3 regions of the Aurantimicrobium sp. genome follow, and region 3 is predicted to be linked to each of the others. Evidence: predicted binding sites of a transcription regulator. Region 3 holds the regulator's gene; each other region holds the start of a gene.

Region 1 (2,268 bases), on a different contig from region 3:
GGACTTCCCTGGCTTATAGGCAGGGATGTTCTCGATGTGGGCAGGCTGCTTAATCACAGTTCAACGATACCGGTGATAGTTACCGGCTCTTCTGCGTATCGAGAGGGAAAGTTAGATGCTGGGGTTTGACCCTAGGTCGGCGACGAGGGTTCCCCCGTTGAAGGTTGTGCCAACCTCACGGAAGTAGCCACCCAGGATTTTCTCAACAGGCAAGATTGAGCCCAGCTCGTCCCACTGCGAATCTCCGAGAGTCAACTCTGCGGTTCCGCCCCAGGCCTGACCGAGGTCAAGGTCAACGCCACCCATTGTGATGAGTTGGTCAAGAGAGTTACCAGCACCTGGAGTGATCGATGGAACCCAGCGGTTGTGAAGCATCTTGTGACCGTTGACGAAACCGTTGCTTTCGACGGGACCGGTCAGGGTCACCTTTGCTGAAGCGAGACGGTGGTCATAAGCAGCCAGGCTTGCACCGAACTTGGCGCCTGCTTCGAGGGTGGGGGTTGCCTTACCTCGGTTGTATACGCGAGTGGAGTGCATAGATCCCAGCTTCTTGGGGTAGCCCTGGAACCAGCCTCGAGCCATAGCGAAGTCTTTGGTAACCCAGATCGCGACGCAGCGACTGTAGGTGACGCCCTCGTACTTGCAGCGGACAACCACGAAGGTCTCCATGTACTGCGAGCGATCGGGATCGAGCAGTTCTTCGAAGTCGTCAGAGCAGGACTGCCAGTCGGCCCAGATCAGTGCCACAGCACCGGGCTCTTCGTCGGCAAGCTCGAGCTCGGGAGGGAGGATGGCGCGCACGTTGGCAGGATCGGTCAGGTACTCAACAGTGAGCAGTGTTCCGGAATAGTGCCAGGGCATCTCGGGGATGATGGCGCTTTTACCTGTGGGGGTCTTGGGGGCAAGGAAGCCTTTAAGTTCACTCATGACATAAGAGTTTATAGGTCATTCGTATCCAAACAAACATAAATTCGTAACAAGTTGTTTACAGAAAATATTCCATATTCTTTGCCCAAAAGTTATAGTCTGAACTTGACGTAGCCACTGCTTTATTGGCAATGTTGAAACATCGTTTCTATCCAAACGATTTATGAACTCAATGAGGAGATCAAATAATGTCATCCACTCAGACAACTGAGGACGGAAAACTTAGCAAGGGCCGTCTCGGCGTTGCGGGTATCGTCTTCTTCGTTGTAGCTGCATCGGCCCCTATGGCCGGTATGACTGGTGTTGTTCCAGTAGCTACTGTCCTAGGAAACGGAGCAGCCGTACCTGGTGCATACGTTTTCGTAGGTCTTATCCTGCTCCTGTTCAGCGTGGGCTTCACCGCGATGAGCCACAAGGTCACCAACGCAGGTGCGTTCTTTGCATACGTAGGTAAGGGCCTTGGCGTCAACATGGGTGTGGGCTCGGCCTTCGTCTCCATCTTGGCTTACCTCACAGTGCAGCTTGCTGTCTTCGGATTCTTCGGCGCGATGATGAACATTACTTTCGCCAGCTTGGGTCTTGACATCAACTGGTTCATCTGGTGCGTCATTGGATGGCTAGCTGTCACTTTCCTCTCGCTCATGAGTGTTGAGGTGGGTGCAAAGTTCCTTGGTGTTCTCACCACGCTTGAAGTTGTGTCCATGTTCATCGTTGCTGTCGCAATCCTCGCAAACGGTGGCCCTGAAGGCCTCAACTTCCAGGCAAGCTTCGATCCTTCACTGGTATTCGCTGGAGGCTTCACCGGTACCGCTGGTATTGCTATCGCCTTCGCTTTCGCTTCCTTCATTGGTTTCGAATCAACCGCTATCTATGGTGAAGAAGCAAAGGACCCCAAGAAGGCTGTGCGTCGTGCAACCTACTGGGCAGTTGGAATCATCGCTGGTCTGTTTGCAATCGTGAGCTTCGCCATGATGACCGGTATGGGTGCCTCTGAAGCAATCAACCAGACACTCGAGCGTTCAAGTGTTGACGGAAACCCGCTAGTTGACCCAGCTGCAGTTCTGTTCTCTCTTGCCTCTGAGTACGTTGGTCCCTGGATGGCTCAGCTCATGGGAATCCTGGTTATCACCAGCCTCTTCGCAGGTCTGCTTGCTTTCCAGAACGCAGCCTCTCGCTACTTCTTCGCAATGGCACGTGGTGGTGTTCTTCCAGCTCGTCTGGCAAACACTAACCGCCGCGGGGCTCCTGCTGGTGGCGTATGGACCACTTCGATCATCACTTTGATCGTGATGGGTCTGTTTGCAATCTTCGCTCTCGACCCCGTACTCAACCTGTTCTACT
Region 2 (2,268 bases), on a different contig from region 3:
GGGAACCGAGAATATGGCATTTCTGTAGGGAGAGTGGAAGGGTTCATTAGCAAAGCGGGAGGTGCCGGCAAAGCAGGTCAACGCCCCGGCCACAGAACCCTGCTTACGCAGGCGTTTACTTACTCGTTGGGCATAGACCGCGAGGACTTCCTCCATCTGTTTCCGCGTGGTCACAGGGGTGGCAAAGCTGCGTGAATACATCACTTGGTTCTTGACCAGGCGCTCGCCTTCGAGCTTGATGCAGTCGATGCCGCGTAGTTCATAGAGTGAGCGCTGCACCACCACACCAAACTTCTTCTTGATGCGGACCGGGTCCGCATCTCGCAGATCCTTGATGGTGTGGATACCGATGCTGTTGAGGCGTTTACTCAGGCGTCTCGCAATACCCCAGATATTGTCCACAGGCAGAGCAGCCATGATGTGGTCTATCTGCGCTGGCGTGAAGGTGTCGAGATTACATACGCCGTTCAGCCCGGCAGACTTCTTGGCGCCACTATTGGCCAGCTTGGCCTGCGTCTTGGACCTGCCAATACCCACACAGACCGGTAAGCCCAGCTTGTTCTGAATAGTGGCCTTGATCTCATAACCTATGGCCACAAGCTCTTCGGGGGTTCCCTTGAGCTCCAGGAATGCCTCGTCGACGCTATAGACCTCCACATGAGCAGAGAACTCGTGCAAGATACTCATCACGCGTGAAGAGAGATCGCCATAGAGCTCATAGTTGGACGACTTGGCCACCAGTCCCACGGATGGTGCCCAGGCAGAGATTTTGAACCACGGAATTCCCATCTTCACGCCGAGAGCTTTCGCTTCTTTGCTCAGTGCCACCACACAGCCATCGTTGTTGGAGAGCACCACAACGGGCTTGCCTTCCAGGCTGGGGTCAAAGACGCGCTCGCAGGAGGCAAAGAAACTGTTGACGTCAACGAGGGCGATGCGGCGCTGGGATTCTGGCAGAGACGCTGTATTGAGTACCGAATCAAACATGGTGCAAACACCTGGTGACAACACCCCAAATGGTGAGTTCACTCAAGGTGTCCACGGCAATGTCGGGATAGCGAGGGTTCTCTGCTTTGAGCAGTACTCGCTCAGAACGAATGAATAGTCGCTTGAGAGTCAACTCGCCATCGAGCACTGCCACCACGACGTCACCGTCGCGAGGTGTCAGGGCTCGATCCACGATGACTTCATCGCCATCGCTAATACCTGCGTTCTTCATGCTGTCGCCGGCCACCCGCACGATGAACGTGGAGTTCACGTCTTTGATCAAGTGAGTGTTGAGGTCTACTCGCCCATCAAAATAATCTTGCGCGGGAGAGGGAAAGCCCGCTTGAACGGCAGTGGAGGCAGCCAGAATTGCCGGAATTGACTCCCCGCTCAGTGGTCTGACCACTAACTCTGGTGTTGGTGTTGCCATCTGGATCCCCTCCTACTATTCGAATATATCTTCGAATAGTTGAGCATAGCCCACGGACAGTCTTGCTGTCGCTGTTGTGAGCAAAATGTAATAGCTCCGCCTGAAATCAGACGTAGCTATACGGGTAATGTGCTCTCGTTAGTTGCAGGATTTCTCGCCGAGGTCCTCGAATAGCTTCTGGTTGAGAGTGAACGAGTATTGAACTTCTTCGACTAGAAGGGCAATTTCTTCCTCGGTCAGAATGAGTCCATCTAACGTTGCGCGGTAGTTCTCTTTGTATCGAACGTTGTTCTCGATTTCTGTGAAGTTGCAAAAACTCAACTGCTCGGGTGTCGCTCCGTAGTGACGTGCTACGAGCGCGGAGATGGCTTGACCGCCAGAGAGGTCGCCAAGATAACGCGTGTAGTGGTGAGCAATAAGGCGAAAATCTGCCTTGCCATTGAGGCGCATGAGCGCTGTGCAATACTCCGCCAAGCTTTCGCTGACGGGGAAGTGCTCACGCCAATCGGCGGCACCGAGGGCAACCAAATCATGTTCGATCGAGGCAAAGCGATCTAGTTTTGCATCCCAGAGATTCTCGGACGAAGGGAAAGCTTCGCCGTGGTGTGTTTGCAGCTCAAGTGCTTCGTAAACCCAGGCGAGGTTAGCGAGATACGTCGTGTAGGCATCAAGATCTAATTCACCACGCATGAGTTCAGTGATAAAACCACTAGATTCTGCGGCCTTGTGCTGTTCGGCAGATGCCTCTTTGAGGAGCTGCGAGATGGGTGCTGTCATGTTTGAACTCTCGTGTAATGGTTTCTAGTTAGGTAAGGCTATCCTAACTTTCTGGGTAAATCTAGGTTATGAAA
Region 3 (2,268 bases):
GTTACCAAGAGCGGTGTGAATGCGCCCCATGATGTCCATAACCACCTGGGGTGGCACGGGGTGGGTGTTCTCATTGACGTTGAGCTCAACCCGAACATGTGCCTGTGGCGCGCCATACGGCTTCAAGCCACGCAGGTCATCACGAATGGGGAGGTCTTCAAATGAGGTCACGAGATAAGTTTACGGGCGCTTGAAACACACAAATGCCGGCCCCCAAAAGGGACCGGCATTCGCAGGAAAAGGGAGGAAAGGTTTAGTACCCGGCAGGAATCGCAATCTTCTGACCAGCCTGCACTTCACCGTGAAGCTGGTTGAGGGAGACAATCTCGGCAACAACATCGCGAGGATCTGCGTTGGGGGCAATCTCCTGTGCAAGCTGCCAGAGGCTTTCACCCTGAGCGATGGTCACGTAGGTGAAGTCGTTTGCTGCGCCTTCAGCAACAGCAGCTGCACCACCACTGTTGAGTGCCGCTACAAGTGCGCCGATCACGAGGGGCAGTGCTACTGCGGCGGTGAGGACACGACGTCCACGCTTGGTAATGCGAAGACGGGTCTTGGGTTCTGCTGCGGGGAGGAAGTTCACATAGGTCACGTTGTTAATCTGGTGCGACCCACGGACATTGCCAGCTGCGCTGCATGGTTCGTCGATGTAGTCAGGCTCAACGGGACGGTGGATTGGTGCGGTGAATGCGAGTACTGCGCTCATGAGATTCTCCTTTTCCTGGTGTTTATCTCGAATCGGGCCCTCGGCCGGGAGAACCCGATTCGAAGATATGTTTCGAAGATATATTCGTATTTCTTCAATGTCAAGTACATATTGAAGGTTGATTGTGGATAATCCTCAAGAATCTTCGAATATGTGTTTGTTTTATTGACATTCTTCGAATACTCTTTCGGTATTGAGAAAAGTTCATCATGAGCCACGGACATTCACGTTCGTACAGCCCAGGACTTACCCAACAGAAACGGAAGATGCCATGACTGAGTCACCAGCTGGCGAAAGCAAACGACGTAAAGGCCTGAGCGCGAAACAGCAGCTCATCCTCGACGTCATCACTGCCTACATCGACGAGAACAGCTACCCACCCTCCATGCAGGAGATCGGTGATGCTGTAGGTCTCTCGTCATTGGCGAGTGTGACCTACCAACTTCAGCAGCTTGAACTCGGTGGTTACATCCGCCGCGACCCCAAGCTCCCCCGCGCACTTGAGGTACTTGGCCAGGGCACCGCTGCCCGCACGCCAGCACCTGTTGCTGACAACGTGTTCCCCATGGGTGAAGCAGTTCAGGTTCCGCTCGTAGGACAGATTGCTGCTGGTGGTCCCATTACAGCCGAGCAGAACACCGAAGACACCATGGCTCTCCCCCGCCAGCTTGTGGGCCAGGGAGAACTCTTCATGCTCAAGGTCAAGGGTGAATCCATGATTGATGCCGCGATCTGCGACGGTGACTTCGTCGTGGTCCGCAGGCAGCAGACAGCAGAGAACGGTGACATCGTTGCAGCCCTGCTCGATGATGAAGCAACCGTCAAGGTCTTCCGTCAGCGCGATGGTCACACCTGGCTCTTGCCTCGCAACAGCAACTACGAACCCATCTTGGGCGACCACGCCACCATTATGGGAAAGGTTGTGACAGTTCTTCGATCTGTCTAACCCCACAAACTAAAAGTCCCGCATGCTGAATACAGCGTGCGGGACTTTTTATGTTTATGAATTATTGGAGACGGCGAAGCACATCCACAACCGGACCGCTTTGGTTGAACGCATAGAGGTGAATACCTGGCGCTCCCCCGGCAATGAGCTCCTTAGCTAGGCTCACCGCGTGCTCAACGCCAATCTCGCGCTGACCCTCGGTGGTGGGCTCAATCTCGAGAGCAATCTCGAGATCACTGGGCATTTCTTCACCTGAGATCTCGATCATGCGACGTAAACGACCAGGACTAATTACGGGCATGATGCCCGGAATGATGGGCATGGTGAGGCCTGCTTCTTTGGCCTTCTGGGCAAAAGAGAGGTAGTCATCTGCGTGGAAGAAGAGCTGGGTAATAGCCAAGTTGGCTCCTGCAGCTTCTTTCGCGAGAAGAACATCAATGTCCTGAGTCTTTGAACGTGACTGAGGGTGCCCATTAGGGAATGCAGCAACACCAATGCGAACAAATTCACGCTTCTGGCTCAGGCGCGTAGCACCGGCATGCCAACGGGGTTCTTCTTCAAAGACGAAAGGCTCACGCTCGGCCTGAACGCGATGAATGAATGAAAGTTTGTGTGA

What was found. The regulator LexA, encoded in region 3, represses DNA repair genes until DNA is damaged. The targets are predictions, from matches to a motif close to TCGAACANNTGTTCGA.
Region 1: the regulator LexA is predicted to act here: its motif matches at 960-975, upstream of RR877_RS02235 (acetoacetate decarboxylase family protein).
Region 2: the regulator LexA is predicted to act here: its motif matches at 1,437-1,452, upstream of umuD (translesion error-prone DNA polymerase V autoproteolytic subunit).

What each region holds. Positions count from the first base shown of each region.
Region 1 covers NZ_JAVWTF010000004.1:8,965-11,232, forward strand. Annotated here, with positions in the region: gene hisC (histidinol-phosphate transaminase) at 1-57, opposite strand, end outside; gene RR877_RS02235 (acetoacetate decarboxylase family protein) at 112-927, opposite strand; gene RR877_RS02240 (APC family permease) at 1,116-2,268, shown strand, end outside.
Region 2 covers NZ_JAVWTF010000059.1:1,385-3,652, reverse strand. Annotated here, with positions in the region: gene RR877_RS09210 (Y-family DNA polymerase) at 1-987, opposite strand, end outside; gene umuD (translesion error-prone DNA polymerase V autoproteolytic subunit) at 980-1,417, opposite strand; gene RR877_RS09200 (biliverdin-producing heme oxygenase) at 1,556-2,194, opposite strand.
Region 3 covers NZ_JAVWTF010000017.1:24,364-26,631, forward strand. Annotated here, with positions in the region: gene RR877_RS05230 (histidinol-phosphate transaminase) at 1-171, opposite strand, end outside; gene RR877_RS05235 (LysM peptidoglycan-binding domain-containing protein) at 254-706, opposite strand; gene lexA (transcriptional repressor LexA) at 978-1,652, shown strand; partial or broken gene RR877_RS05245 (methylenetetrahydrofolate reductase) at 1,714-2,268, opposite strand, start outside.